DNA from 3 places in the Pseudomonas sp. Z003-0.4C(8344-21) genome. Region 3 is predicted to be linked to each of the others. Evidence: riboswitches for the same ligand, from Rfam matches in the RefSeq annotation. Region 3 holds a riboswitch; each other region holds the start of a gene.

Region 1 (7,119 bases), 980 kb from region 3:
GTTCCGGGTCGGGGCGATCGTCGCCCGGCACCAGAATCACCTGCACGCCGCGCTCGGACAATTCCACCAGGCGCTCGACGCCATACCGCCAGTAGGCAATCCCGCCGTGCAGCGAAATCAGAATCAGCTTGGCGTGGCGCAACACTTCATCGACGTAAAGATCGACCGACGCGTGATTCTGCACCTGCATCGGGTTGGCCAGACGCAGGCTCGGGTAGTCTTGCGGCAACTGCTGCGCCGCTTCGGCGAGCAGCGCAAGGCTGGAATCGCCGCTGCACAGGATCACCAACTCGGCGGGCGTCTGGCCAAGGTCGGCAATGTTGTCATCCGAGACGAAACCGCCGGGCTGGGTCCTGAGCAGGTGCATGGCTTAAACGCTGAGCGCGGCGCGCAGTTGCGCTTCGAGCTGCGCTGCATCCAATTCCTGGCCGATCAACACCAGACGCGTTACGCGCGCTTCGTCGGCGCCCCACTGACGGTCAAAATGCTTGTCGAAGCGCGTACCTACGCCTTGAATCAGCAAGCGCATCGGCTTGTTCGGAATCGCGGCGAAGCCTTTCACGCGCAGGATGCCGTGTTGCACCACCAGTTGCGTCAGCGCGTCGAGCAGCAGGCTTTCGTCGGCTTGCGGCAGTTCGATAGAGATCGAGTCGAAGGCGTCGTGATCGTGGTCATCGTGATCGTCATCACCGTCGTGGTGATGGTCGTGGTGACTGTGACGGCTGTCGATGTGTTCTTCGGAACCGGCGCCGAGGCCGATCAGCACGTCCAGCGGCAGACGGCCGTTGCTCGCTTCAATGATTTTTACCGCAGGTGGCAACTCTTCGGCGACTTCAGCGCGCACACGCGCCAGATCTTCCGGACTGGTCTGGTCGGCTTTATTGAGGATCACCAGATCGGCGCTGGCCAGTTGGTCGGCGAACAGTTCGTGCAGCGGAGACTCGTGATCGAGGTTCGGGTCAAGCTTGCGCTGGGCATCGACCTGATCCGGGAACGCGGCAAAGGTGCCGGCGGCCACGGCCGGGCTGTCGACCACAGTGATCACCGCATCAACGGTGCAGGCGCTGCGGATTTCCGGCCACTGGAAGGCTTGCACCAACGGCTTGGGCAAGGCCAGGCCCGAGGTTTCGATGAGGATGTGATCGAGATCGCCGCGACGCGCGACCAGTTCGCGCATCACCGGGAAGAATTCTTCCTGCACGGTGCAGCACAGGCAGCCGTTGGCCAGTTCGTAAACGCGGCCGCTGGCTTCTTCTTCGGTGCAGCCGATGGTGCATTGCTTGAGGATTTCACCGTCGATGCCCAGCTCGCCAAACTCGTTGACGATCACCGCAATGCGCCGGCCCTGAGCATTGTCGAGCATGTGCCGCAGCAAGGTGGTTTTGCCCGAACCGAGGAAACCGGTGACGATGGTGACGGGGAGTTTGGCCAGTGTTTTCATCGGTATGCCCTTTGGCAAAGCGGCGGGCATACGGGACGAGAACCGGCCACGCGCAGGCGCGCCGGAAGTGTTCGCCACCGGATCACCCCGCCCGGTTGAAAGTGAGAATCTGTGACGAGGCAGGTCTCCTGGCTGACAGTGTTCAGGCGCCGGGCCTGGCATTCGCTGCGCCTTCCCGCGGGCTCGTGGACCGAGCTGGCAGTGGCGTGGCAGCGAACTTCACCGTTCACAGTTGCGGGGGCAGCCGCGGCTTTGACCGCGTTCCCTTCTTAGCTTCGACAGATGCCGAAGAACCTCGAAGGCGCAAGGCTACGCATGGGTTGATGATGGGTCAATGCTTTGGTTTCGTGGATATTCACTACTGCCCGAAATTGACTCAAACCCACCCGCATGCTCTCCTGTACGCCTTGTTACGGGTGCCCTTCACAGGGTGAAACGGGAAACCGGTGAATCATGTGCTTTACTCAGAGCCATGTCAGTCCGGTGCTGCCCCCGCAACGGTAAGCGAGCGAAGCGTCAAAACCACTGTGCCAACCCGGCATGGGAAGGTGACGCTTGCAGGTCGGCCAGGCGCCAACCCCTCGCGAGCCCGGAGACCGGCCCGCAATACACAGTGCGCTATCGGCGTCACTGGACATAACAAACCCGCGGTGGGCGGGCGCTGTTCGTACCTCCGCGTGTCCGTCACGCAGGGTCCGCATGCGTTCGACTGCCCCTTACACTATAGGGAAGCGCCATGTCGATCATCAGCAGCACCGGCAGCAACACGGATAAAATCGCCAGCACCACCACCCTGAGCCAACGCCTGATTGCCGCCGCCTTCGCCTCGATTCTCGGCGCGGGCCTGGTGTATTTCGCCGGTTTTTCGCATATCGAAGCGGTGCACAACGCCGCCCACGATACCCGCCACAGCGCCGCGTTTCCGTGCCACTGAGACCTGTCGAATGATCAAGCGAATTGCGCAAACCGCAGGTTTCAGCGGCCTGCTGGCCGCCCTGCTCCTCACACTGCTGCAAAGCTTCTGGGTCTCACCGCTGATTCTTCAGGCCGAAACCTTTGAAAAATCCGAACCGGTCGCCCAAGTCCACGAACACGCGGCCGGCACCGCAGCGCACAGCCATGACGGCGAAGCCTGGGAGCCGGAAAACGGCTGGCAGCGCGTGGTTTCGACCACCGGTGGCAATCTGGTGGTGGCGGTCGGTTTCGCTCTGATGCTTGCCGGTCTGTACACCCTGCGTGCGCCGCGCTCAACCGCGCAAGGCCTGCTCTGGGGGCTGGCCGGTTACGCGACGTTCGTGCTGGCGCCAACGCTGGGCCTGCCGCCGGAATTGCCGGGCACCGCTGCGGCTGATCTGGCGTCGCGGCAGATGTGGTGGATCGGCACTGCGGCCTCGACCGCCGTCGGCCTGTCGCTGATCGCCTTCAGCCGGCACTGGCTGATGAAGCTGCTCGGCGTAGCGATTCTCGCGGTGCCGCATGTGATCGGCGCGCCGCAGCCGCTGGTGCATTCGATGCTCGCGCCCGAGGCGCTGGAAAGCCAGTTCAAGATCGCTTCGCAGTTGACCAACGTGGCGTTCTGGCTGGCCCTGGGCCTGATCAGCGCCTGGTTGTTCCGCCGCAACAGCGACGGTCACTACCACGCATGAGCGATGACCGCGCGGCGTCCACGCTGGTGGTCGGCCTCGGCTGCCAACGCGGCTGTCCGACCAGCACGCTGCGCGCGTTGCTCGACCAGGCCTTGCAGGCGCACCGCATCGAGCTCAAGTCAATCAAGGCCTTGGCCAGCATCGATTTGAAGCGCGACGAACCGGGCCTGCAGGAACTGGCCGTACAACTGGCCTTGCCCCTGCTGTACTTCAGCAGCGAGGAATTGGCCGGTTACCAGTCAATGCTCAGCCACCAGTCGCAAATCGCTTACGAACGCACCGGCTGCTACGGCGTGGCGGAAAGCGCAGCGCTGGCGCTTGCCGAACAACTCCTGCAGGCGCCGGCAAAGCTGCTGATCAGCCGACAAAAATACGCTCAAGCCACTCTGGCGTTGGCCGGCGCCGCGTAAATCCTGATAATCGCCGCCATCCATCATGAACAATCTTCATCTGAAGCGTTGTCGCGCCTCTTCTCCAAGGATCCAACGATGACCGTTTATTTCATCGGCGCCGGCCCCGGCGACCCGGAATTGATCACTGTCAAAGGCCAACGGTTGATCCGACACTGTCCGGTGATCATCTATGCCGGTTCACTGGTACCCGCCGCAGTGCTCGAGGGGCACCAGGCGCAAACCGTGGTCAACAGTGCAGAGCTGCACCTTGAGCAGATCATCGAGCTGATCAAGACCGCGCATGCCGAAGGCCATGACGTCGCACGGGTACATTCCGGTGATCCGAGCCTGTACGGCGCGATCGGTGAGCAGATTCGTTATCTGCGTGAGCTTGGTATCCCGTTCGAGATCATTCCGGGCGTGACGGCCACCGCCGCCTGTGCGGCGCTGCTCGGAGCCGAACTCACCCTGCCGGATGTGTCGCAAAGCGTGATTCTGACTCGCTATGCCGACAAGACTGCGATGCCGGCGGGCGAAGAACTGGGCAATCTGGCCCGGCATGGTGCAACCATGGCGATTCACCTGGGGGTCAATCATCTGGAGAAGATTCTTGTGGAGTTGTTGCCGCATTACGGTGCGGATTGTCCGATTGCGGTGATTCACCGGGCGACGTGGCCGGATCAGGACTGGGTGGTGGGCACGCTTGCGGACATTGCGGACAAGGTTGCAGCGAAAGGCTTTCGGCGTACCGCGTTGATTCTGGTCGGGCGGGTGCTGGGGAGTGAGGTGTTCAGCGAGTCGTCGTTGTATCGGGCGGGGCATGCGCATCTTTATCGCCCTTGATGGCCTCTTCGCGAGCAGGCTCGCTCCCACCCTGGGTAAAGCGGGGGCATAAAAAAACGGCGCTCACGGGGCGCCGTTTTTCATATTCGCAGCGAACGCCTTAGTAGTAGGCGTTTTCTTTCTGCGTGTGGTCGGTCACGTCGCGCACGCCCTTGAGCTCAGGGATGCGCTCGAGCAGCGTGCGCTCGATGCCTTCCTTCAAGGTCACGTCGGCCTGGCCGCAGCCCTGGCAACCGCCACCGAACTGCAACACCGCAATGCCGTCTTCCACCACATCGATCAGGCTGACCTGACCGCCGTGGCTGGCCAGCCCCGGGTTGATTTCGGTTTGCAGGTAGTAATTGATGCGCTCGTTGACCGGGCTGTCAGCGTTGACCATCGGTACTTTGGCGTTTGGCGCCTTGATGGTCAGCTGGCCGCCCATGCGGTCGGTGGCGTAGTCGACCACGGCGTCGTCGAGAAACGCTTCGCTGAACGAATCGATATACGCGGTGAAGCTTTTCAGCCCCAGCGCCGTATCTTCAGGCTTTTCTTCGCCCGGCTTGCAGTAGGCAATGCAGGTCTCGGCGTACTGGGTGCCAGGCTGGGTGATGAAGACGCGGATGCCGATGCCCGGGGTGTTCTGCTTGGACAGCAGATCAGCCAGGTAGTCGTGGGCGGCGTCGGTAATGGTAATGGCGGTCATGGAAACTCCTCGCAGGCTTGGGCGCAGTTTACGCCAATCGGCGCGCGGGACAAAGTCCCAGTATTTTTGTCGGAAAAAGCCGGGCGTATGCCGTCGCCCGCAAGCTGCCGACGGCGACGGCTGGGCGCTTGATCGGTTGGTGCGCCGTTAACAAATGGAAACCGAAGCGCATTCGCACCCATATATATGTATACCTCAGCCGGTTTTCCGCACCCCTATATTCAACGCCTTCGACTATTTTTCCAGCCGCTACGGTTCAAAGGCCTTGAATGTCTACTTCGTTATCCAGTTTCTACAACAAGACGCCCCCGCGCAGATTGCAGGATCTCAACCACCTGATCAGTTACCTGCATGAGCTCATCGACGATAACGTCAACATGGGTGCCAGTCAGCTCTATTACTACCCGCCCGCCACCTCTGAATTGGGGCGCGAGTGCAAGGAAGCCTTTCGCGTCTTGAAAAAACTCGAGACAGACGAAGATTTCATAACGCATCTCTCCATGCCTGCCAAGGTCGATCAATCGTTGTTGGGCAACGATTTCCTGGAAGACTTTCTGTCCTCCCAATTGAGTTCCACGAAGTCGCCAACACCTGACCCTGCGGAAGTTTTCCCGATCGCCGGTCACTCGGTAACGCTCAGAGATGTTCCGATTTATTGGTCCATCGACGTGGATGTCTTGCTGGATATCTACGGCAAGGTCGGAAACGGGCTCAAAAGCGACGGTTCGGTGCGCTTCGACCTGGTGCTGGCCTGGTACGCGCTGATTCCGCGGCGTCCCGCCAAACATGCCGACTGGCAGCGCCTGCTGCACAACCTGGTTGAGCATCGCGCGTTATGGCTGCTCGGACATCACGGTCCCGTCAGCGACTTCGAACACTTGTTCAGCGCTGAGGGCGACGAAACGATCATGCGGGTTGTCCGCCAAATCGAAGCCGAAACATCACGCTGCCTGCTGGCAAATGTCGTACCGGTGAAACCCAATGGCAGATTTGAAACGTTGAGCCAAACCACGCCGGTAGCACTTCTGGAAACAGCCCTGCAGTCGGCCGATAACCTGCAACTGGCGCAACGTATTGCCAGGGAACTGGATTGGTACACCGCAAAGAACAAGCAAGATGGCCCAGCCAGTGTTTTGACGAAATTGTTGTGGCGAGCGCTCTGGCTGAGCATCAAACCAGGCGCGCACACCAACAATCAAAACGAGTTGCAGATACTGATCGAGCCCGCCTGTAGTTATTCGTCCATACAAAAATCATTGATCGAAGAATTTCAAAGATCACTTCACGTCGAGCGGCCCATTGCCTTGTTAGCGGTGGCCATCATGAAGAGCAATGTGGCCAGCGAAGCGTGGGTTCAGGACATCCCCGACGCACTGCCGTATGCCACGTCGAGCACCTGGGTCAATTTCAAGAGTGGTTTCATACTTGCCGAATCCGTCGCGCCCGGCTCATCGCGGCACATGACTTTCGAACAGCTGCTCAACCTGCCGGCAGAGCATTTTCGGGCTTTTGCGCATGATATCGAGCAACAGCGACTGGTTGCCGCCGCCAAGGTCCGCCCGACGGTGGAGTGGGCGGCGGCGATGGGATTGTTCGCCACACGTCAGACGGCTTACCCGGTCAGCGAAATAGAACTGGCATTGAGCACGCTGGAACAGCATGAGCAAGAAATGCTCGATGCCCTGAACAACCTCGCGCTGAGCCCGCCGAGTCGATTTCGCTATGAGTCAGACGCGGCGTATGACCAAGCGTTTCATGCCTGGCTGATCACTCCAGGAGCCGCCTATAAGTCCCTGATCAAGACGTTGCTCGCCCAGTACCTGCCCGCATGCCGGGGTGATCTTGAGCGGGACGAAGTGACTGTTTACTCGCTGCGGCTACCGCTCAACGACACGCAGGTCGAACATGAGAACAAGACCAACACCGACGCGGTGCGTGGCCGCTGCGGGTTCATTCTGAGAATGGTCAACCCGGTGTATCCGGCAAAGGCCCGCTACATGGAAGTCTTCCCGCTCGCGGGTATCGTGCGTTTGCGCGAAAACATCGACTCGCTGCCTGTCGGCGGTGAGATCAAGGTCGAGAAAGTCGGTTCCAGCAGCCGCACCAGTCGCG
Region 2 (7,119 bases), 1.7 Mb from region 3:
AAGCGGCCGGCCTCGAACAGCAAGGCCTGGGCTGGAAAAATGCCTTCGGCACCGGCAAGGGCGCAGACACCATCACCAGTGGTCTGGAGGTGACCTGGACCACCACGCCCACCCGCTGGAGCAACAACTACCTGGAAAACCTGTTCGGCTTCGAGTGGGAACTGACCAAGAGCCCGGCCGGGGCGCATCAGTGGCAACCGAAAAACGGCGCCGGCGCCGGCACGGTTCCGCATGCCCACGACCCGAGCAAAAAGCTGTCGCCTACCATGCTCACCTCTGACCTGGCATTGCGCTTCGACCCGGCGTACGAGCAGATCTCGCGACGCTTCCTGGCCAATCCCGAGCAATTGGCCGACGCCTTCGCCCGCGCCTGGTACAAACTGATCCACCGCGACATGGGGCCGCTGTCACGCTACCTCGGTCCGGAATTGCCCAACGAAGAATTGCTCTGGCAAGACCCGTTGCCTGACGTCAGCCATGCGTTGATTGACGACAGCGACGCCGCCGCGCTGAAAAGCAAAATCCTCGCCTCAGGCCTGTCGGTTGCGCAACTGGTCTCGACGGCGTGGGCGGCGGCCTCGACCTTCCGCGGCTCGGACAAACGTGGCGGTGCCAACGGCGGGCGTTTGCGTCTGGCACCACAGAAGTTCTGGCAAGCCAACCAGCCAGAGCAACTGGCCCATGTGCTGCAAACCCTGGAGGGCATTCAGGGCGAATTCAATGGCGCAAGCACCGGCAAGAAAATCTCGCTGGCGGACCTGATCGTGCTGGCCGGCAATGCCGGGGTCGAGCAAGCCGCACAGAACGCTGGTCATTCAGTGAGCGTGCCGTTCTCGCCCGGGCGCGTGGATGCCTCGCAGGAGCAGACCGATGTCGAATCGTTCGGCTTTCTTGAACCGATTGCCGACGGTTTCCGCAACTACAGCAAAGGCAAATACACCGTCGCGGCTGAAACCCTGCTGATCGACAAGGCGCAACTGCTGACCCTCACCGCCCCGGAAATGACCGTGCTGCTCGGCGGCCTGCGGGTGTTGAATACCAACGTCGGGCAGACCCGGCATGGTGTCTTCACCGATAAACCCGAAGCGCTGAGCAATGACTTTTTCACGAACCTGTTGGACATGGGCGTGGAGTGGCAACCGACGACGCGCGATGCTGATGAATTCGAGGGACGGGACCGCAAGACCGGCGCGCCGAAATGGACCGCAACCCGGGTGGATCTGGTGTTCGGTTCCAATGCGCAGTTGCGCGCGCTGGCCGAGGTGTATGCCAGTGCGGATGCACAACAGCAGTTCGTCAATGACTTCGTCAAGGCCTGGACGAAGGTCATGAACCTGGATCGGTTCGATCTGAAGTAACGGCCAAAAGAAAACGCCGCTTGTTCAAGCGGCGTTTTTTATGCGTTGGATTTCACGAATCCTGACCGCCAAACGCAGTATCAACTGATAGCCGCATACCCCTCGATCTGATCCGGCCACGCCGTCAGCACTTCAAATCCGGTCTCCGTCACCGCCACCATGTGCTCCCACTGCGCCGACAGCGAGCCATCCTTGGTCAGCACCGTCCAGCCATCGGGCATGTTCTTCACGTGGCGTTTGCCGGCGTTGAGCATCGGTTCGACGGTAAAAATCATTCCCGCCTTGAGCTTCATCCCTTGATTGGGAAAGCCGTAATGCAGAATCTGCGGCTCATCGTGGTAGATCTTGCCGATGCCATGGCCGCAATACTCGCGCACCACGCTGAAGCCTTCCTTTTCGGCGAGGCTCTGAATCGCGTAACCGATATCGCCCAGCGTGGCGCCCGGTTTGACCGCGCGAATACCTGCGCACATGGCGTCATAGGTGGTCTTGATCAGATGTTGCGCTTCAGGCGTGGCCTCACCGACCACGTACATGCGGCTGGTGTCGCCGAACCAGCCGTCCTTGATCACGGCGATGTCGAGGTTGAGGATATCGCCATCCTTCAGCGGAGTAGCAGAAGGAATGCCGTGGCAGACCACGTCGTTGACCGAGGCGCAGACGGTTTTCGGGAAGCCGTGATAACCGACGTTGGCCGGAACGGCTTTCTGTACGTTGACGATGTAGTCGTTGCACAGCCGATCCAGTTCATCGGTGGTCACCCCGGCCTTGACGTGGGGTACCAGCATGGCCAGCACTTGGGCGGCCAGTCTGCCGGCCGCGCGGGATTTTTCGATCTCGGCCGGGGTGTTGAGCTTGATCTGGTTTCTCATGCGAGGGCGACTTCCTGTGTCAGTTGGTGCAGGTCGAGCCCGCCATTCTGTTCGGCGCGGATCAGCAAACGGCAGATCGCGCTGTGGTCGAGATTGGGGTGCAACTCGGCGAGCATGCCGATGCGCATCCAGTGCTCGGCCTGCGCGTTGATCGAGCGGCTGAGTGCGTTGCTGGAGATGCGCAGGTTTTCGTGCATGTCTTCGGAAATTTTTACGATGCCCATGGAGGTAATCCGATACGGAATGTATATGGATCGTATATTAGCGTTTGGGGTTCGCGTATTGCAAATCAGGGTTGTGACGTTTGTTTTTTTCAGGATCTGCAGGCGGGTGGCTAGAAGCATGCGGTCGGCTTTGGACTTGTGGTGGCCCCGCCCCTCACCCCAGCCCTCTCCCCTTGGAGAGGGAGCCGATTTCGGTTGGTTTTGAAATTTGCATTCGACTCGGTATTTCATGTCCACATAGCCCTCGCATCCACCGCAGTCAGTCCCCTCTCCCTACGGGCGGTCCGACGTTTCGGGAGGGCTAGGGTGAGGGGCTTTTCAAAAGATTCATCTCCCCCTCATCCCCCCAAATCGTCTACCATGCCGCCGCCGGTTTCCGCATGGGATTAATAGGGAATCCGAGGTGCTTGTTCAGCATCGATCGGAACTGCCCCCGCAACTGTAGGTGCCGAGCCTGCTCCTCGACTGCCACTGGGTAACCCCCGGGAAGGCCGGAGCCAGGCGATGACGCATCAGTCAGGAGACCTGCCGGCACAATGACTACTAACCGGCGGGGTGTCCGGGAAGGACATCGTGCCGTGCGCGTTTTTCGCGTGATGACCGGCCTTGCGTTATTTCCTGATGGCGCTTGATGGTGTGTTTCCAAACCGTACCCGCCCTCCCCGTACGGTTCCATTGGAGACTGCCCCATGCTGCTGCCCCGTATTGCCACCCTGTTCACCAGTCTGGGCCTCTGTGCCTTGGCGCAAGCGGCGCCCACGGTTTATCCGCTGACGATCGAGAACTGCGGCAGCAGCCTGACGTTTCAGCACGCCCCGGCACGCACGATCACCATCGGCCAGGCCGGCACGGAAATGCTCTATGCCCTGGGGCTGAGCGACAAGGTCGTTGGCACTTCGCTGTGGTTCAACGACGTGCTGCCCCAATACAAGGCGCAGAACGAAAAGATAGAGCGCCTCGCTGATAACGAACCGAGTTTCGAAGCGGTGATCGGCAAGCGCCCGGAGCTGGTCGCGGTGGAGCTGGAATGGATGGTCGGCCCGCAAGGTGCGGTCGGCACCCGCGAGCAGTTTCATGAATTGAAGATTCCTACCTACCTGCTGCCCTCCGATTGCGAAGCCAAGGACAACCTCGTCGGCTCCGATGGCACGCGGCTGGCGCCGTTTCGCATCGACAGCATTTACAAAGGCGTGAGCCAACTGGCGCAGGTTTTCGATGTGCAGGCGCGTGGCGAACGGCTCAACGAACAACTCAAGGCCAGCCTCGCGCAATCGATCGCCACGGCGAAAACCCAGCAGCGCAAGGATGTCAGCGCTGTGGTCTGGTTTTCCAGCGCCGAGATGGACATCGAGCCGTTTGTGGCCGGGCACAAAGGCGTTCCGGATTTCATGCTGAGCACCCTGGGCGTGCGCAATGTGGTCGAGTCGGATGAAGAATGGCCGACCGTGGGTTGGGAAACCATTGCCAAAGCCAACCCGACTTTTCTGGTCATCGCGCGCATGGATCGTCGGCGTTTCCCGGCTGACGACTATCAGAAGAAACTCGCCTTCCTGCGCAGCGACCCGGTGACGCGCAACATGGACGCGGTGAAACACAACCGCATCATCATCCTCGACGCCATGGCCATGCAGGCCAGCCTGCGCACCTTCGACGGCCTGGCGCAACTGGCCGCCGCCATCAACGCCTACGACCTGGCGCCATGAGCAGACGCCTGATCCGTTCGCTGCTGGTACTGCTGACGCTATCGGTTGCGCTTATCGGCGGAGTGGCGATCGGTGAGACTTCGATCGAGCCGGGCGTGGTGCTGCAAGTGCTGGCCAACAAGCTGTGGGGCGCCGGTTATGTGCTCGACCCGATCGATGAAGGCATCGTCTGGAATTACCGCCTGACCCGCGCACTGGTCGCCGCTGCCTGCGGCGCCGGGCTGGCAACGTGCGGGGTGATCTTGCAGTCGCTGTTGCGCAATCCGTTGGCCGATCCTTATCTGCTGGGCATCTCCGCCGGGGCCTCGACTGGCGCGGTAATGGTCGCCTTGCTTGGCGTGGGTGCCGGGCTGGTGTCGCTGTCAGCCGGCGCGTTTGCCGGTGCGGTGACGGCATTCGTGCTGGTGATTCTGCTGGCACGGGTCAGCGGCTCGACCAACGGTACCGGGCAGATCATTCTGGCCGGGATTGCCGGTTCGCAATTGTTCAATGCGCTGACCGCATTCTTGATTACTCGCTCGGCGAGTTCCGAGCAGGCCCGCGGGATCATGTTCTGGCTGCTCGGCAACCTCGGCGGGGTGCGCTGGCCGTCGGTGTGGCTGGCGGTGCCGGTGGCCCTGCTCGGGCTGGTCGTGTGCCTGTGGCATCGGCGCGCGCTGGATGCGTTTACCTTTGGCGCGGATTCGGCGGCGTCGCTCGGCATACCGGTGCGCCGCGTGCAGATTCTGCTGATCGGTTGCGCGGCGCTGGTCACGGCCGCGATGGTCTCGATTGTCGGTTCGATCGGTTTTGTCGGCCTGGTGATCCCCCATGCGGCGCGGTTGTTGCTCGGCACCGGGCATGCTCGACTGCTGCCGGCGAGTGCCTTGGGCGGCGCGGTGTTTCTGATTGCCGCCGATGTGTTGTCGCGCACCCTGATCAAGGGGCAGGTGATTCCGGTCGGGGTGATCACCGCGCTGGTCGGCGCGCCGGTGTTTGCGCTGATTCTGGTGGGCCGGAGGTCGGCGCGATGAACGCGGTATTGAGTTGCTCAGACTTGAGTTTCAAGGTGCGCGGCGCCGAGTTGCTGAAGGCTGTCAGCCTGCAGGTGCAACGCGGCGAAACCCTGGGCATTGTCGGGCCGAATGGTGCGGGTAAATCGACCTTGTTGAAGCTGTTGGCCGGCCTGCGCGAGCCGAGCGCTGGCGAGGTACTGCTCGACGGTCAGCGCCTGGGCAAAATGGCGCGCCGCAGCGTTGCGCAGACGCTTGCGGTGGTCGAGCAACAGGCTGACACCGATGACGGCATTCGCGTGTTCGATGCGGTGGCGCTGGGGCGTACGCCTTGGTTGTCGGCGTTGCAACCGTGGTCGACTGCGGACGCTGCCATCGTTGAGCAGGCGCTGGTGGATGTCGATGCGGTGCACTTGCGTCAGCGCGTCTGGCGCAGCCTGTCGGGGGGTGAGAGACAACGGGTGCACATCGCCCGTGCCTTGGCGCAGCGGCCGCAGATTCTGTTGCTGGATGAGCCGGCCAACCATCTCGATATTCAGCATCAGTTGACGATTCTCAGTGTTGTGAAAGCGTTGCCGGTGACTACGTTGATTGCGCTGCATGATCTGAACCAGGCGCTCAAGTGTGATCGTCTGGCGGTGCTTGAGCGTGGGGAGTTGGTGGCGCTGGGCAAGCCGCTGGAAGTGCTGACGCCGCAGCGTTTGTTGGAGACGTTTGGGGTTCGGGGGCGGTATTTGACTGATCCGTTTGATGGTGAGCAGATTTTGCGTTTTCACTCGTGACGTTGTGGGAGCCGGGCTGCTGTTTTTGATTGGGGACATATCCGTTGCTGCGGTTATGGCGGCTTAGGGTTTCGCCCTTACGGCGAGGCACTTTTTCCAGACGCCGAAAAAGTACCCAAAAAGGCTTGCTCCTGCGTTCGGCCCTCGCAGGCTCGGGTCCCTTCGCTGCGGGATCGCTCCGGGCGCAGCGGCTACGGTTTGCTTCGCTGCACCTACTTCCGCTGTGTACGACTTCGTCGTACGGTCGCTGCGCTCCCACGCCCGGATCAATCCCTCCACTCAGCCTTCCGATGTCGCCGGTGACGCAAGATCAAGGGCACTCGAGCTGGCGCTCATTGTTGAGTGGTTAGAAGCGGGTGGTTGGCTTGGGATTTGTGGTGTGGCTGCCCCTCACCCCAGCCCTCTCCCCAAGGAGAGGGAGCTGATTTTGGTTGGATTTGAAATTTGTATTCGACTCGGTATCGCAGTTCGGCGTAGCTCTCCCATCCACCTCGATCAGTCCCCTCTCCCTACGGGCGGTCCGACGTTTCGGGAGGGCTAGGGTGAGGGGCTTTTGATTTTCAGACTGCGCTCGAACTGAAGAAATGCAATCAAAATGTGGGAGCTTGCCTGCAAGCGATGGCGGCCTGACAGCCGACCCGCACTTGAGAATGTACTCAATCCAAGTGTAGGAGTGAGCCTGTTCGCGATAGCGGTGGGTCATCCAGCACTTCGGCGACTGACGGATAGCCTTCGCCAGAAGGCTGGCTCCCACAGTGGATCTGCATGTTGTTCCAAGCCTTGCCTGCACCGCGAAACCGGTGGGAGCCAGCCTGCTGGCGATTTGGGCAGTCTCCGCCCACAAAAACGCTTCAGAAAGTCTCCTTGATGTTCAAGCAATTCACGCTTCTATGCCGCCCTTCGGAAACTCAATGACGCGTCTGTGTAAACCCGTTCAAACCCGCCCGGCACGGCGCTGATTTCGTTCTATCGTTAGATCAAACTGGCTGCATCAACGCAGGACTAAAGGTTGCGACGGATCATCGCTGAGCCTATGTTGCACGCGAGTCTTTCTTCGCGACTGGAACGCGATCAACACCATCATGAGGTGAAGAAATGTCAAAGGAATCACGCCCTGCCGTGCTTGGGCTGATAGGCAATACTCCGCTGGTTCAGGTCACCCGTTTCGATACCGGCCCGTGCACGCTG
Region 3 (7,119 bases):
AGCCGAGCCTGTTGTTCTACAGGTTTCAAGGGGAGGGCGGCATCTTTCAGGCGCCAGAAAATCCGCATTCCTGCAGGGGTTGCAGGCCGCGTATCGGGTCAAATGGGCTTAAGCGCTTAGATGTAAACGCGAAACCGCCAAGTCACATAAAGTTCGATTGAATTTGCAAATGAGGACGATAGCGGGCATAGTCTCGGCTTCTTTACAACTATCAGCCACGGTCGTGCCCATGCTAAAGCGCTTCGCACCCCTCGTGCCTCTCGCACTTGTCACCCTGTTGTACGGGTGTGCTGCTCACTCTCCAGTTCAAGAGCAGCCTCAACAGGTTAAAAATTCCGCCACGGCCCAGTCTTCCGTTATTTACCAGGAAGAGCTGGACACCGAAAAAGAACTCAATGAATTCAACGGCAAGAAGCCTTATCAGCTTCCTGTGCTGGCCGACAGCATTCTCGAACGCGGCATGTCCCTGATCGGGACCCGTTACCGTTTCGGCGGTACCTCTGAAGCCGGTTTCGATTGCAGCGGTTTCATCGGCTACCTGTTCCGCGAAGAAGCTGGCATGAACCTGCCGCGCTCCACCCGCGAAATGATCAACGTTGATGCACCGCTTGTTGCGCGCAGCAACCTTGAACCGGGCGATCTGTTGTTCTTCGCCACCAACGGCCGTCGCGGCCGGGTCAGTCACGCCGGGATCTACCTGGGCGACAACCAGTTCATCCACTCCAGCAGTCGTCGCAGCGGCGGTGTTCGCATCGACAGCCTGGGTGACAGCTACTGGAGCAAGACCTTTATCGAAGCGAAACGCGCCCTGGCGAACGCTCCAACCGTGGTCACCGCGCGCAAGTAATTCCCTGATGTCGCTGCGTTCGTGGCGACACGCAGGCTACCGGCAAACAGAGTAGACACAAACTTTACAAGGTGAAGTTAAAGTCTTACTTGAAGTTTGCCGCGTAGCCGCTAGAATCCTGAATCATATTGATGGCAAACCGCCTGCGTACAGACGCAGGCGGTTTTGTTTCTGTCCATTCGGCAGAGAAAGCCGCAGCCTGATCAGGATGTTCCGCTTATGACGATGTCGGCCCGCCTCACCTTGATCCTCTGCGCCGCGCTGCTCAGCGCCTGCGCCAGTCGTACACCGCCGCCAGCCCCCGTGGTTCGCGCGCCGATTGTGTTCGGTCCCTCCCAGGCTTTTTCACCGGTTGCTGAAGACGTGCTGTTTCGCGCGCTCGGCCTCGTCGGCACGCCTTATCGCTGGGGCGGCAACACGCCGGATTCGGGTTTCGATTGCAGCGGCCTGATCGGTTTCGTCTACCGCGATGCCGCGGGGATCTCGCTGCCACGTTCCACCCGCGAAATGATCGTCATGCAGGCACCGAACGTCGGCAAGGAAGGCTTGCAGACCGGCGACCTGATTTTCTTCGCCACCAACGGCGGCTCGCAGGTCAGCCATGCCGGCATTTATGTCGGCGAAGGGCGGTTTGTGCATGCACCGGCAACGGGCGGCACGGTCAAGCTCGACAGTCTGTCAAAGGCGTATTGGCAGAAGGCCTATCTGAGTGCCAAGCGGGTGTTGCAGCCGGGGCAGTTGGCGCATAACCCATAAATCCAATCGCACACAATCCCTGTAGGAGTGAGCCTGCTCGCGATAGCGGTCTTTCAGTCAACGATGATGTCGACTGACAAGGCGCTATCGCGAGCAGGCTCACTCCTACAGTTGTTTGTGTCAGGTGAAAGTTATTTGGCAGAAGACACGCGCCACACTTTGTTGCCGACATCATCCGCCACCAGCAACCCGCCTTGCGGGTCGATCACCACGCCCACCGGGCGGCCCAGTGCGTTCTCGTCCTTGTCGAGGAAGCCGGTCAGTACATCCACCGGTTGTCCAGTCGGTTTACCGCCACTGAACGGTACGAAAATCACTTTATAGCCACTGTGCGGTTTGCGGTTCCACGAGCCGTGCTGGCCGATGAAGGCACCTTCCTTGAATTGCGCCGGTAGCGTGTTGCCCTCGGCGAAGGTCAGGCCCAGCGAGGCGGTGTGCGGGCCGACCGCGTAATCCGGGACGATGGCCTTGGCCACCAGATCGAGGTTCTGCGGCTTGACTCGCACGTCGACGTGCTGGCCGTAATAGCTGAACGGCCAGCCATAAAAGCCGCCGTCCTTGACCGAGGTGATGTAGTCCGGCACCAGATCGCTGCCGATCTCGTCACGCTCGTTGACCGCCGTCCACAGCGCGCCACTGCTGGGCTCCCACGCCAGGCCATTGGGATTACGGATGCCAGAGGCGAAGATCCGGTGATTACCGGTCGCCCGATCGACTTCCCAGATCGCCGCGCGACCCTCTTCCTGATCCAGGCCGTTTTCGCCGACGTTGCTGTTCGAACCGACGGTGACGTAGAGCTTGCTGCCGTCCTTGCTGGCAATGACGTTCTTGGTCCAGTGATGGTTCAGCGTGCCGCCCGGCAGATCGACGACCTTGATCGGCTGGGTCTTGATTTCGGTGGCGCCGGGCTCGTAGTTAAAGCGCAGCAGGCGATCGGTATCGGCCACGTACAGATCGTTGCCGACCAGGGTCATGCCGAACGGCGAGTTGAGGTTTTGCAGAAATACCGTGCGGGTCTCGGCCACACCGTCCTTGTCGGCATCGCGCAGCAAGGTGATGCGATTCGGGCTCGGTACGCCGGCGCCGGCCTTGCCCATGACCTTTTTCATCACCCAGCCACGAATGCCTTTACTGTCATCCGGTTTCGGTGGCGCATTGGTTTCGGCCACCAGCACGTCACCGTTGGGCAGCACGTACAGCCAGCGCGGATGATCGAGGCCTTCGGCGAACGCGGCGACCTGAGTACCGGCTGCCGCCGTCGGTTTTGCCCCCTCGGGCCAGCCGATCGCGGGGGCGATGTTCACCGTCGGGATCAGGGTCTTGTTCGGTTCCGGCAGTTTTGGCGACGGGCCAGTGCCGTCGGAGACTTGCAGGCTGGAGGTTTCGCCGCAGGCGCTGAGCCCGCCGGCGAGGGCGATGACGAAAACGAGGTGGGGCTTGCGCATTGCTGATCTTCCCTATGAATGCATTCCTAACCATAGAGGAGGGCGCAAGCCCGATGGTTCAACTGCTCAACCGCGGGCTTCCTTGAACAGCACGGCGATGCCCGGGTGATAGTTGCCCGCGTCGCTGTGCAATTTGCGGTAGGCGTAGGGGAAATACCAGGCCACGGCGCAGGTGTGTTCCTTTTGCAGGTCGTCGACCATGTCCTGCAATTCTTCGGGGCTGGCGCTGTGCTGGGCCTTTTGCGGGGCGACGAACAGGCAGCCGAGCTTGAGATCGCTGGCGTAACTGATGCGTTTGGCGTCAGAGGTTATATCGGCCAGGGGTTGGGTCAGGTTGAGGTTGTTCGCCCTTGGCCAGCGTTGTGTGGCCTGAATGAAGGCGCGGTCTTCGCTGCCGGCGATAAACAGATCGGCGCGGGCATTGCGCTCGCCGTCTTCGTTCTGTTTACGGGTGACGGTGTCGTTCAAGGTCACCAGTTCGGCCATCCAGGCGGCGGCCGAGAGCAGGCCGAGGTTGGCTTTCTCATCATGCCAGTACGGCGTATCGCCGTCGCCGCGCACGGTGTTGTAGCGGTCGATACAGTCAAACCAGCGTTCAAGCACCGGGCGCAGGAATTCCAGGCGCGGGTTGCTGATGATCATGCCTTGCATCGTCATCGTCCTTATTGTTGTGGTGTACTTTTTCGATAAAAGCATGGCTCTTTGATATCACTTGTCACAGTCTGGCACAAGATTGCCAGCAGATAATTGATTGATGGCAGTTTCTCGCCCGTTGGCCGCCTCTTTAATTGACGCTCCACCCCCAACCCTCTAACCTTCGCCGCTTGTTTCAGGTGCTCTGTGACCTGCGTCGACAGAGTGAAACAGGGAAGCCGGTGAGGGTGGTCTTCACGCGAAGCCACGACGATCCCGGCGCTGCCCCCGCAACGGTAAATGAGTGAACACTGCGTTCAATGCCACTGCTCAACAGCGGGAAGGCGCGCAGTCTGGCCAACGCCGCTCATGAGCCCGGAGACCGGCCTGATCCATCCAGCGGCATCACGGTGGGCGATGCCAGGCTTTTTGCCGTCTATTCTTGTGCCTGCCCGCCGTTTACCCGTCTCAACGGAGAGCTCCCCCATGACCGATTCCCCCGAGCGCGACGAACGCCATCTGGCGCGCATGCAGCGCAAAAAAGCCGTGATCGACGAACGCATCGCCAATTCGCCCGACGAGTGCGGCCTGGTGCTGGTGCTGACCGGCAACGGCAAAGGCAAAAGCAGCTCGGCCTTCGGCATGCTAGCCCGCGCCATGGGCCACGGCATGCAGTGCGGCGTGGTGCAGTTCATCAAGGGCCGCAACAGCACGGGCGAGGAGCTGTTCTTCCGCCGCTTCCCCGAGCAGGTGCGCTTCCATGTGATGGGCGAAGGTTTCACCTGGGAGACCCAGGACCGTCAGCGCGATATCGCCGCCGCCACGGCGGCGTGGGAAGTTTCTCGCGAACTGCTGCGCGATCCGTCGATAGGGCTGGTGGTGCTCGACGAATTGAACATCGCCCTCAAGCACGGTTATCTGGATCTCGATCAGGTGCTCAGCGATTTGCAGGCGCGGCCGCCGATGCAACATGTGGTGGTGACCGGGCGCGGCGCCAAGCCGGAAATGATCGAGATGGGCGATACGGTCACGGAAATGGGCATGCTCAAGCATGCGTTCCAGGCCGGGATCAAAGCGCAGAAAGGCGTCGAACTTTGAATCAGCCCCGTCACTGCCCGGCCGTCCTGATTGCCGCGCCGGCTTCCGGCCAGGGCAAGACCACGGTCACCGCCGCGCTCGCCCGTTTGCATCGCAATCAGGGGCGCAAGGTCCGCGTGTTCAAATGCGGCCCGGACTTTCTCGACCCGATGATCCTCGAGCGCGCCAGCGGTGCGCCGGTCTATCAACTGGACATGTGGATGGTCGGCGAGCAGGAAAGCCGTCGCCTGTTGTGGGAAGCCGCCGGCGACGCGGACCTGATTCTGATCGAAGGCGTGATGGGCCTGTTTGACGGCACGCCGTCGAGCGCCGACCTGGCGCGGCATTTTGGCGTGCCGGTGCTCGGAGTGATCGACGGCACCGCCATGGCGCAGACCTTCGGCGCACTGGCGCTGGGCCTGGCGAAATATCAGCCGGACCTGCCGTTCGCCGGGGTGCTGGCCAACCGCGTCGGCACTTTGCGTCATGCGCAATTGCTCGAAGGCAGCCTCACTGAAGGCCTGCGCTGGTACGGCGCGTTGTCGCGCGAGACCGGCATCGAGCTGCCGAGCCGCCATCTCGGCCTGGTGCAGGCCAGCGAACTGAATGATCTGGACCTGCGCCTCGACGCTGCCGCCGACGCACTGGCCAGCAGTTGCGAAGTCGCCTTGCCGCCCGTCGTCGAATTCGCAGCGCCGGACGTGACTGCTGCTGAGCCGTTGTTGCACGGCGTGCGGATCGCCGTGGCCCGTGATGAAGCATTCGCCTTCACCTATGGCGCAAGCCTCGATCTGTTGCGGGCGATGGGCGCCGAGTTGAGCTTCTTCTCGCCGATCCGCGACACGCAATTGCCCGAGGCGGACAGTCTGTACCTGCCGGGCGGTTACCCCGAGCTGCACCATGTTGCACTGGCACAGAACACTGCAATGATCGAGGCGATCCGCGCGCACCATGCGGCAGGCAAGCCGTTGCTGGCCGAGTGCGGTGGCATGCTGTATCTGCTCGATTCGCTGACCGATGTCGAAGGCACCCGCGCTGAACTGGTCGGGTTGTTGCAGGGCGAGGCGGTGATGCAAAAGCGTCTGGCGGCGTTGGCGTTGCAGGCGGTCGATCTGCCGGAAGGCTCGTTGCGCGGGCACACGTATCACCATTCGCTGACGACCACCGAACTGACGCCGATTGCCCGTGGGCTGAGCCCGAATGGTGGGCGAGGGGCCGAGGCGGTCTACCGTGAAGGGCGGATGACGGCTTCTTATGTGCACTTTTATTTTCCGTCGAATCCTGCGGCTGTCGCTGCGCTGTTTGCGCCCGGTCTTGAGACCGCCATCGCTGGCAAGCCAGCTCCCACAGGGGATTACGTTTCGTCAGGTATTGCACCGTCCACTGTGGGAGCTGGCTTGCCAGCGATGGGGCCATGACCGACAACGCATTCTCTGAAGCCGAGCGCCAGGCGGTTTACAAAGCCATCGCCGAACGCCGCGACATGCGTCACTTCAGCGGCGGCACTGTTGAACCGCAACTGTTGCGGCGTTTGCTCGAAGCCGCCCATCAAGCGCCAAGTGTCGGCCTGATGCAGCCCTGGCGTTTCATCCGCATCAGCGACCGCGCCCTGCGCGGGCAGATTCAGCATCTGGTGGAAGCAGAACGCGTGCGCACCGCCGAGGCCCTTGGCGAGCGCAGCGACGAGTTCATGAAACTCAAGGTCGAAGGCATCAACGACTGCGCCGAAGTACTGGTGGCGGCGCTGATGGACGATCGCGAAAAACACATTTTTGGCCGGCGCACGCTGCCGGAGATGGACATGGCTTCGCTGTCCTGCGCGATCCAGAATCTGTGGCTGGCGTCCCGTGCCGAAGGATTGGGCATGGGCTGGGTGTCGCTGTTCGAGCCGCAGGCGCTGGCCGATCTGCTGCACTTGCCGCCGGGTGCCAAGCCGCTGGCCGTGCTGTGTCTGGGCCCGGTCAAAGAGTTCTACCCGGCGCCGATGCTGGTCCTCGAAGGCTGGGCGCAGGCGCGACCGCTGAACGAATTGCTGTACGAAAATTACTGGGGAGTGAGTCAATGAGTGTGGCGTTGTTGAGTGTCGCCGCGGTGGCGCTGGATGCGCTGCTCGGTGAACCGAAACGCTGGCATCCGCTGGTGGCGTTCGGCAATTTTGCCGGGCGCATCGAGCAACGTTTCAACGCCGGTGGCCGCGGCTGGCGCAGCCATGGTGTGACCGCGTGGGTGATCGCGGTGCTGCCGCTGACGCTGCTCGCCACGGCGTTTTCCTGGGCGCCGTACGTGGGCTGGGTCGTTGAGATTCTTGCGCTGTACTGCGCCCTCGGCATGCGCAGCCTCGGCGAACATGTCGCGCCGGTG

Evidence for each region. A riboswitch is a leader RNA that binds a small molecule or an ion and turns the genes downstream of it on or off. The one in region 3 is predicted to bind cobalamin.
Region 1: another riboswitch for cobalamin. It lies ahead of BLU24_RS16285 (CbtB domain-containing protein); the one in region 3 lies ahead of cobO (cob(I)yrinic acid a,c-diamide adenosyltransferase).
Region 2: another riboswitch for cobalamin. It lies ahead of BLU24_RS13265 (ABC transporter substrate-binding protein); the one in region 3 lies ahead of cobO (cob(I)yrinic acid a,c-diamide adenosyltransferase).

Annotation. Positions count from the first base shown of each region.
Region 1 is NZ_LT629756.1:3,576,504-3,583,622, forward strand. Features, by position in the region: gene cobN (cobaltochelatase subunit CobN) at 1-367, opposite strand, end outside; gene cobW (cobalamin biosynthesis protein CobW) at 371-1,441, opposite strand; cobalamin riboswitch at 1,543-1,754, opposite strand; cobalamin riboswitch at 1,839-2,060, shown strand; gene BLU24_RS16285 (CbtB domain-containing protein) at 2,178-2,375, shown strand; gene BLU24_RS16290 (CbtA family protein) at 2,386-3,087, shown strand; gene BLU24_RS16295 (cobalamin biosynthesis protein) at 3,084-3,497, shown strand; gene cobM (precorrin-4 C(11)-methyltransferase) at 3,576-4,322, shown strand; gene nfuA (Fe-S biogenesis protein NfuA) at 4,423-5,007, opposite strand; gene BLU24_RS16310 (SET domain-containing protein) at 5,277-7,119, shown strand, end outside.
Region 2 is NZ_LT629756.1:2,855,174-2,862,292, reverse strand. Features, by position in the region: gene katG (catalase/peroxidase HPI) at 1-1,358, shown strand, start outside; gene map (type I methionyl aminopeptidase) at 1,439-2,230, opposite strand; gene BLU24_RS13270 (ParD-like family protein) at 2,227-2,574, opposite strand; cobalamin riboswitch at 2,808-3,001, shown strand; gene BLU24_RS13265 (ABC transporter substrate-binding protein) at 3,144-4,157, shown strand; gene BLU24_RS13260 (FecCD family ABC transporter permease) at 4,154-5,170, shown strand; gene BLU24_RS13255 (ABC transporter ATP-binding protein) at 5,167-5,931, shown strand; gene BLU24_RS13250 (pyridoxal-phosphate dependent enzyme) at 7,027-7,119, shown strand, end outside.
Region 3 is NZ_LT629756.1:4,551,946-4,559,064, reverse strand. Features, by position in the region: gene hda (DnaA regulatory inactivator Hda) at 1-1, shown strand, start outside; gene BLU24_RS20525 (C40 family peptidase) at 230-847, shown strand; gene BLU24_RS20520 (C40 family peptidase) at 1,067-1,603, shown strand; gene BLU24_RS20515 (PQQ-dependent sugar dehydrogenase) at 1,735-3,048, opposite strand; gene BLU24_RS20510 (hypothetical protein) at 3,115-3,699, opposite strand; cobalamin riboswitch at 3,863-4,086, shown strand; gene cobO (cob(I)yrinic acid a,c-diamide adenosyltransferase) at 4,168-4,779, shown strand; gene BLU24_RS20500 (cobyrinate a,c-diamide synthase) at 4,776-6,176, shown strand; gene bluB (5,6-dimethylbenzimidazole synthase) at 6,173-6,823, shown strand; gene cbiB (adenosylcobinamide-phosphate synthase CbiB) at 6,820-7,119, shown strand, end outside.